One region of the Nonomuraea sp. ZG12 genome, then DNA from elsewhere that is predicted to be linked to it. Evidence: riboswitches for the same ligand, from Rfam matches in the RefSeq annotation. Region 1 holds a riboswitch; the other holds the start of a gene.
The links. Region 1 has a riboswitch for glycine ahead of gcvP (aminomethyl-transferring glycine dehydrogenase). Riboswitches for the same ligand answer to the same signal wherever they lie in the genome.
Positions count from the first base shown of each region.

Region 2: it holds a riboswitch for glycine, as region 1 does, so the genes downstream of both, gcvT (glycine cleavage system aminomethyltransferase GcvT) here and gcvP (aminomethyl-transferring glycine dehydrogenase) in region 1, are expected to answer to the same signal.

Region 1 covers NZ_JBQHCW010000001.1:1,210,470-1,213,864, forward strand. Annotated here, with positions in the region: gene ftsR (transcriptional regulator FtsR) at 1-337, shown strand, start outside; gene ACTMTF_RS05635 (bifunctional nuclease family protein) at 444-914, shown strand; gene ACTMTF_RS05640 (MerR family transcriptional regulator) at 1,063-1,683, shown strand; glycine riboswitch at 1,702-1,793, shown strand; gene gcvP (aminomethyl-transferring glycine dehydrogenase) at 1,954-3,395, shown strand, end outside.
Region 2 covers NZ_JBQHCW010000003.1:212,406-215,800, forward strand. Annotated here, with positions in the region: gene ACTMTF_RS12800 (3-oxoacyl-ACP reductase) at 1-506, shown strand, start outside; gene ACTMTF_RS12805 (gamma-glutamyl-gamma-aminobutyrate hydrolase family protein) at 518-1,207, shown strand; glycine riboswitch at 1,294-1,391, shown strand; glycine riboswitch at 1,392-1,488, shown strand; gene gcvT (glycine cleavage system aminomethyltransferase GcvT) at 1,526-2,611, shown strand; gene gcvH (glycine cleavage system protein GcvH) at 2,608-2,997, shown strand; gene ACTMTF_RS12820 (L-serine ammonia-lyase) at 3,050-3,395, shown strand, end outside.

The DNA.
Region 1 (3,395 bases):
GGCGGCCGGGCTCGACGAGGAGACGCTCACCGAGCTGGAGGACTACGGCCTGCTCGCGCCCAAGGCCAGGCGTTATGACGAGGACGCGCTCAAGGTGGCGCGCAGCGTCGGCGCGCTGGCCCGCTTCGGGCTGCACGCCCGCCACCTGCGGGCGGTCAAGGCGGCGGCCGAACGGGAGGCCGGTCTGGTCGAGCAGACCGTGGCGCCGATCCTGAAACGGCGGGCGCCAGGCGCGATCGGCGAGGCCGACGAGACGGCCAGGGAGCTGTCCACGCTCCTGCTCGACCTGCACGAGGCCCTGCTGCGTACGGGCGTGCGGAGCGTTCTCGGGCGATGAGCGGCCCGAGGGACATTCAGGGCCCCCCGGGTGTTACGTTGAATTGCAGAAGCGGACCAGCAATGAGCTGTGCCGGGTCGCCGGCCAGTCGAATATGGAGCAGCCCGTGTTGCAGATGGAGGTCGTGGGTGTTCGCGTAGAAATGCCCACAAATCAGCCGATCGTCTTGCTCAAGGAGGCACACGGGGAACGGTTCCTGCCCATCTGGATCGGCATGACCGAAGCGACGGCCATCGCCCTGGCCCAGGCGGAGGAGCCGCCGCCCAGGCCGCTCACGCACGACCTGTTCCGGGACGTGCTGAGCGCCCTCGGCGTGGGCCTGCGTGCCGTCAACATCGTCGCCCTGCGTGACGGGATCTTCTTCGCCGACCTGGTGTTCTCCAACGGCGTGGAGGTGAGCGCCAGGCCGTCCGACTCCATCGCGCTGGCGCTGCGCACCGGGGCACGCATCTTCGCCAGTGAGGAGGTCGTTCAGGAGGCCGGAGTGATCATCCCCGACGACCAGGAGGACGAGGTGGAGAAGTTCAGGGAGTTCCTTGACACGATCTCTCCCGAAGACTTTGGCAGGGCGGGGTAGGTATTTCAGTGCATTTACGCTTCACGACGCGCCGAGCCGGATCGTTGACTGGGCATGGTCACGGTCCTACGGTGCAAGTGAAACCCGTGGCCGCCTTTTTACGAACCCCCAGATCAGGCCGCGGGATGAGAGAAAGCCGGAGGTCCGCGTGGCGGTCAGCAGCGGCGAGGGAAAGACGGCCGGCCAGGAAGATCCGGTACGGCGTGAGAGCGCGCGGCAGCGTGCCGGAGAGCAGGGCCTGCTCTTCGACGAGCAGCCCGCGACGGTGCCGGACGACATCGGATACCGTGGCCCGACGGCGTGCGCGGCAGCCGGCATCACCTACAGGCAGCTGGACTACTGGGCGCGCACCGGCCTGGTCGAGCCCACGATAAGAGCAGCGCAAGGTTCGGGTTCCCAACGGCTCTACTGTTTCCGCGACATCCTGGTGCTCAAGGTCGTCAAGCGACTGCTCGACACCGGGGTATCCCTCCAGCAGATCCGCACCGCCGTGCAGCATCTGCGTGATCGCGGGGTGGCCGACCTCGCGCAGATCACGCTGATGAGCGACGGTGTGAGCGTTTACGAATGCACCTCGGCGGACGAGGTGATAGACCTTCTCCAGGGTGGCCAGGGCGTGTTCGGCATCGCGCTCGGCCGGGTCTGGCGCGAGGTCGAGGGATCCCTCGCGGAGCTGCCGGGGGAACGGGCGGCGGTCGCGGACACCGTCCCGGCCGACCATCCCGCTGACGAACTGGCCCAGAGGCGACGGGCGCGCCGAATAGGGTAGTAATCTAGGACATGTCGATGACCCCATGCGGGAGAGTCCCCGGCTGGACCGGGGCGCCGAAGGAGCAACCTCCCCGGAATCTCTCAGGCAACCGGTACCGCTCGGGTGAGGCAACTCTGGAAAGCAGGCGCGCTCGCCAGGCGCGCTTCACCGACGGTGCAAGCCCCGCGGGGTGAAGCTCTCAGGTCGCGAAGACAGCGGTGACAGAGGGGGAGACCTGGCATACGCCCGCGCTCTGCGCCGGTCTCCATCGCCTCGGGAGGCATCTCCATGACCGACCTGTCACCACCGCCGTTCTCCGCCCGGCACATCGGGCCGTCGCAGAGCCAGCAGCAGCGCATGCTCGAGGCCGTGGGCTTCGAGTCCGTGGCGGATCTGGTGGCCGTGGCCGTCCCCGAGGCGATCCGGAGCAAGGACCGCCTCAAGCTGCCCGCCGCCGCGAGCGAGGCCGAGGCCATCGCCGAGCTGCGTGCCCTGGCCGACCGCAACCAGGTGCTCACCTCCATGATCGGCCTGGGCTACCACGACACCGTCACGCCCGCGGTGATCCGCCGCAACCTGCTGGAGAACCCGGGCTGGTACACCGCCTACACGCCGTACCAGCCGGAGATCTCGCAGGGCCGCCTGGAGGCGCTGCTCAACTTCCAGACCGTGGTGTCCGACCTCACCGCCCTGCCCGTGGCGGGCGCGTCCCTGCTCGACGAGAGCACCGCCGCGGCCGAGGCCATGACGCTGGCCCGGCGGACCGGCAAGAGCAAGAGCGACGTGTTCGTGATCGACGCCGACACGCTGCCCCAGACCAAGGCGGTGCTGGCCACCCGCGCAGAGCCGCTCGGCATCACGCTCGTGGAGAGCGACCTGGCGGGCGAGCTGCCGGCGTGCTTCGGCGTGCTCGTGCAGTATCCGGGTGCCTCCGGCCGGCTGCGTGACTTCCGCGACGTCGCCGAGCGGGCGCACGCCGCCGGCGCGCTCGTCGTGGCCGCCGCCGACCTGCTCGCGCTCACGCTGGTCGCCGCCCCCGGCGAGCTCGGCGCCGACATCGCCATCGGCTCCTCGCAGCGGTTCGGCGTGCCGTTCGGCTTCGGCGGTCCGCACGCCGCCTACATGTCCGTACGTGAGGGCCTGCAACGGCAGATGCCCGGGCGCCTCGTGGGCGTGTCCGTGGACGTCGACGGCGACCCCGCCTACCGGCTGGCCCTGCAGACCCGCGAGCAGCACATCCGCCGCGAGAAGGCCACCAGCAACATCTGCACCGCCCAGGTCCTGCTGGCCGTGATCGCCGGCATGTACGCCGTCTACCACGGGCCCGAAGGGCTGCGCCGGATCGCCGCCCGCGTGCACCGGCACGCCGTGGTCCTGGCCGACGGCCTGCGACAGGGCGGCGTCGAGGTCGTCCACCAGGAGTTCTTCGACACCGTGCTGGCCCGCGTGCCCGGCCGCGCGGCCGGGATCGTCGCCGCAGCCGCCGAGCGGGGCGTCAACCTCTGGCAGGCCGACGCCGACCACGTCTCCGTCGCCTGCGACGAGAAGACCGGCGCGGCCGAGGTCGCCCAGGTGTGGGCCGCCTTCGGCGTCGAGCGCGACGGCGTCACCCTCGACGACCCGCGGGTACCCGACGCGGTGCCCGCCTCGCTGGCGCGCGAGTCCGGCTACCTGACCCACCCGGTCTTCCACGACCACCACTCCGAGACCGCGATGCTGCGCTACCTGCG
Region 2 (3,395 bases), on a different contig from region 1:
GCATCTCCCCGCCGGACGACGACTCGATCCTGGAGACCGGCCTCGACGCCTGGCGACGCGTCCAGGAGGTCAACCTCACCAGCGTCTACCTGTGCTGCAAGCACGCCATCGGCCACATGCGGCGGCAGGGCAAGGGCTCCATCATCAACACCGCCTCGTTCGTCGCGGTCATGGGCTCGGCCACCTCGCAGATCTCCTACACCGCCTCCAAGGGCGGGGTCCTGGCCATGTCCAGGGAGCTCGGCGTCCAGTTCGCCCGCGAGGGCATCAGGGTCAACGCCCTGTGCCCGGGGCCGGTCAACACGCCGCTGCTGCGGGAGCTGTTCGCCAAGGACCCCGAGCGGGCCCAGCGGCGGCTGGTGCACGTGCCGGTCGGGCGGTTCGCCGAGGCGTCGGAGATCGCGGCCGCGGTCGCCTTCCTGGCCAGCGACGACGCCTCGTTCATCACGGCGTCGGAGTTCCTGGTGGACGGGGGGATCTCCGGCGCGTACGTGACACCGCTGTAGGGGGGAAGATGATGAAGCGGCCGTTGATCGGCATCACGTCCTACGTCGAGCCCGCGCGGTTCACGGTCTGGGAGATGACCGTCGCGCTGCTGCCGTACACCTATGTGGAGCAGGTGGTGCGGGCGGGCGGGCAGCCCGTGGTGCTGCCGCCGGCGGGCGAGCCGGCGGCGCTGGTGGGGCGGCTGGACGGGCTGATCCTGGCCGGCGGGGGCGACATCGACCCCGGCAGGTACGGGGAGCAGCCGCACGACCAAACCGGCTATGTCCGGAAATTTCGTGACGAGGCGGAGTTTGCGCTCTTGACCGCGGCCCTGGACGCCGGTCTCCCCTACCTAGGTGTCTGCCGAGGACTCCAGGTCCTGAACGTCGCCCTCGGCGGCACTCTCCACCAGCACCTCCCGGACGTCGTCGGGCACACCGGCCACTCCCCCGCCCCCGGCGAGTTCGGCCACCTCCCCATCCGGCCCACCCCCGGCAGCCGGGTCGCCAAGGCCCTGGGCGACGATCCCGTGACCGTGCCGCACTACCACCACCAGGCCGCCGACCGCCTGGCCCCAACCCTGACGGCCACCGCCACGGCCGACGACGGCACGATCGAGGCGGTGGAACTGGACACCCACCCCTTCACCATCGCCGTCCAGTGGCACCCGGAAGCCGCCACCGACTGCGCCCTCTTCGAAGCCCTGATAGCCGCCTGCTGACCCCGGGCGTGCGGGCGGGTTCACTCCCCTGGAAGCCGGGCGCGACAACAGGCCCGTGACGCCACTAGGCTTGCGGACATCACCGTCGAAACCGTACGGGAGAGCGTCCTGACAGCCGGTCGGGGCCCCTGAAGGAGCAAGCCCTCCCCGCGAACCTCTCAAGGAAAAGGACCGTACGGACGAGGTGTCCTCTGGAAAGCAGGCCTGGTGGCCTCGCCGAAGGTGAAAGTCCGGCAAATCCCCGGGCGAAGCTCTCAGGCAACGACGACAGAGGGGGAGGATGATCCGTGCATCCGTCCCTGTCCTGAGGTGCGACACATGTCCCGACTCACACCGTTGAGAGACGTACACGAGGCTCTCGGCGCCACGCTGACCGACTTCGCCGGATGGCTCATGCCGTTGCGTTACGGCAGCGAGTCCGCGGAGCACAACGCGGTCCGCCACGCGGCCGGGTTGTTCGATCTCTCGCACATGGGCGAGATCTTCCTGACCGGGCCGCAGGCGGGTGAGGCGCTGGACTTCGCGCTGGTGGGTCACCTGTCGGCGATGGAGCCCGGCCGGGCCCGCTACACCATGATCGTGAACGAGCGGGGCGGGGTGCTGGACGACCTCATCGTCTACCGGCTCGGGGACGAGGAGTTCATGGTCGTGGCCAACGCCTCGAACTATGAAATGGTCGGCAATGAGCTGAAAACCCGCGCCAAGTCGTACGACGTGGTGGTTGAGGATCGCTCGGACCAGTACTCACTGATCGCCGTGCAGGGTCCGCGCGCGCAGGAGATCCTCGCCACGCTCACGGACGCCGACCTGACCGGGCTCAAGTACTACACCGGGCTGCCGGGGCTGGTCGACGGGCGGCAGGCGCTCATCGCCCGCACCGGCTACACCGGCGAGGACGGCTTCGAGCTCTTCATCGCCAACCAGGACGCCGTGCCGCTCTGGCACGCGCTGACGGCGGCGGGCGAGCCGTACGACCTCAGGCCCGCGGGGCTGTCCAGCCGCGACACGCTCAGGCTGGAGGCCGGCATGCCGCTGTACGGCAACGAGCTCGGCGTCTCGCTCACCCCGTTCGACGCGGGCCTGGGCAGAGTGGTGAAATTCGACAAGCCGGGCGACTTCGTCGGCAGGTCGGCGCTGGAGGCGGTCAAGGACATCCCGCCACGGCGCCGTCTCGTCGGCCTGGTCGCGCGAGGCCGCCGGGTGCCGCGCCACGGTTACCCGGTCACCAAGGACGGTGCCGTCGTCGGCGAGGTCACCAGTGGTGCGCCATCCCAGACCCTGGGCAAGCCCATCGCGCTGGCCTACGTCGACACCGGGGTCAATGAAGGTCTGGCCGTGGACATCCGGGGCAGCCATGAGCCCGTGGACCGGGTCGAGCTGCCCTTTTACAGGAGGAACAAGTGAGCAACATCCCTGAGGACCTGAGCTACACCAAGGAGCACGAGTGGGTGGCCGGTCTTGAGGACGGCCTCATCGCGACCATCGGGATCACGGCCTTCGCCGCCGAAGCCCTGGGTGACGTCGTCTACGTGCAGCTCCCTGAGGTCGGCTCCACCATCGAGCCGGGCGACTCCATCGGCGAGGTGGAGTCGACCAAGTCGGTGAGCGAGATCTTCACCCCCGTCGGCGGCGAGGTGGTGGAGGTCAACCAGAGCCTCGTGGACGACCCGTCGCTGGCCAACAGCGACCCTTACGGCGAGGGCTGGATGTTCCGCGTGCGCGTGGAGGGCAATGCGGAAGACCTGCTGTCCGCCGAGGAGTACGCCGCACTCACCTCTGGCGATTCCTGATCCGGCCGCCGGGGCCCGCCACCGGGCCCCGGCCTAGCTGAAAGGCGCATCAATGGCGATCAGCGTCTTCGACCTGTTCAAGATCGGTATCGGCCCGTCGAGCTCCCACACCGGCGGCCCGATGGCCGCCGCCCACAAGTTCGCGCGTGGGCTGCACGCCGACGGGCTGCTCGACCGTACGACGCGCGTCGAAGTGATCCTGTACGGCTCACTCGGCCTGACCGGCAAGGGCCACGGCAGCGACAAGGCCGTCCTGCTGGGCCTGTCCGGCGAGAAGCCCGAGCTGGTGGACGTCGACACCATCGACGAGCGGCTGGCCGCCATGCGCGAGTCCGGCACCGTCAAGCTGTACGGCACCCACGAGATCCCGTTCGTCGTCGGCCAGGACCTGATCTTCG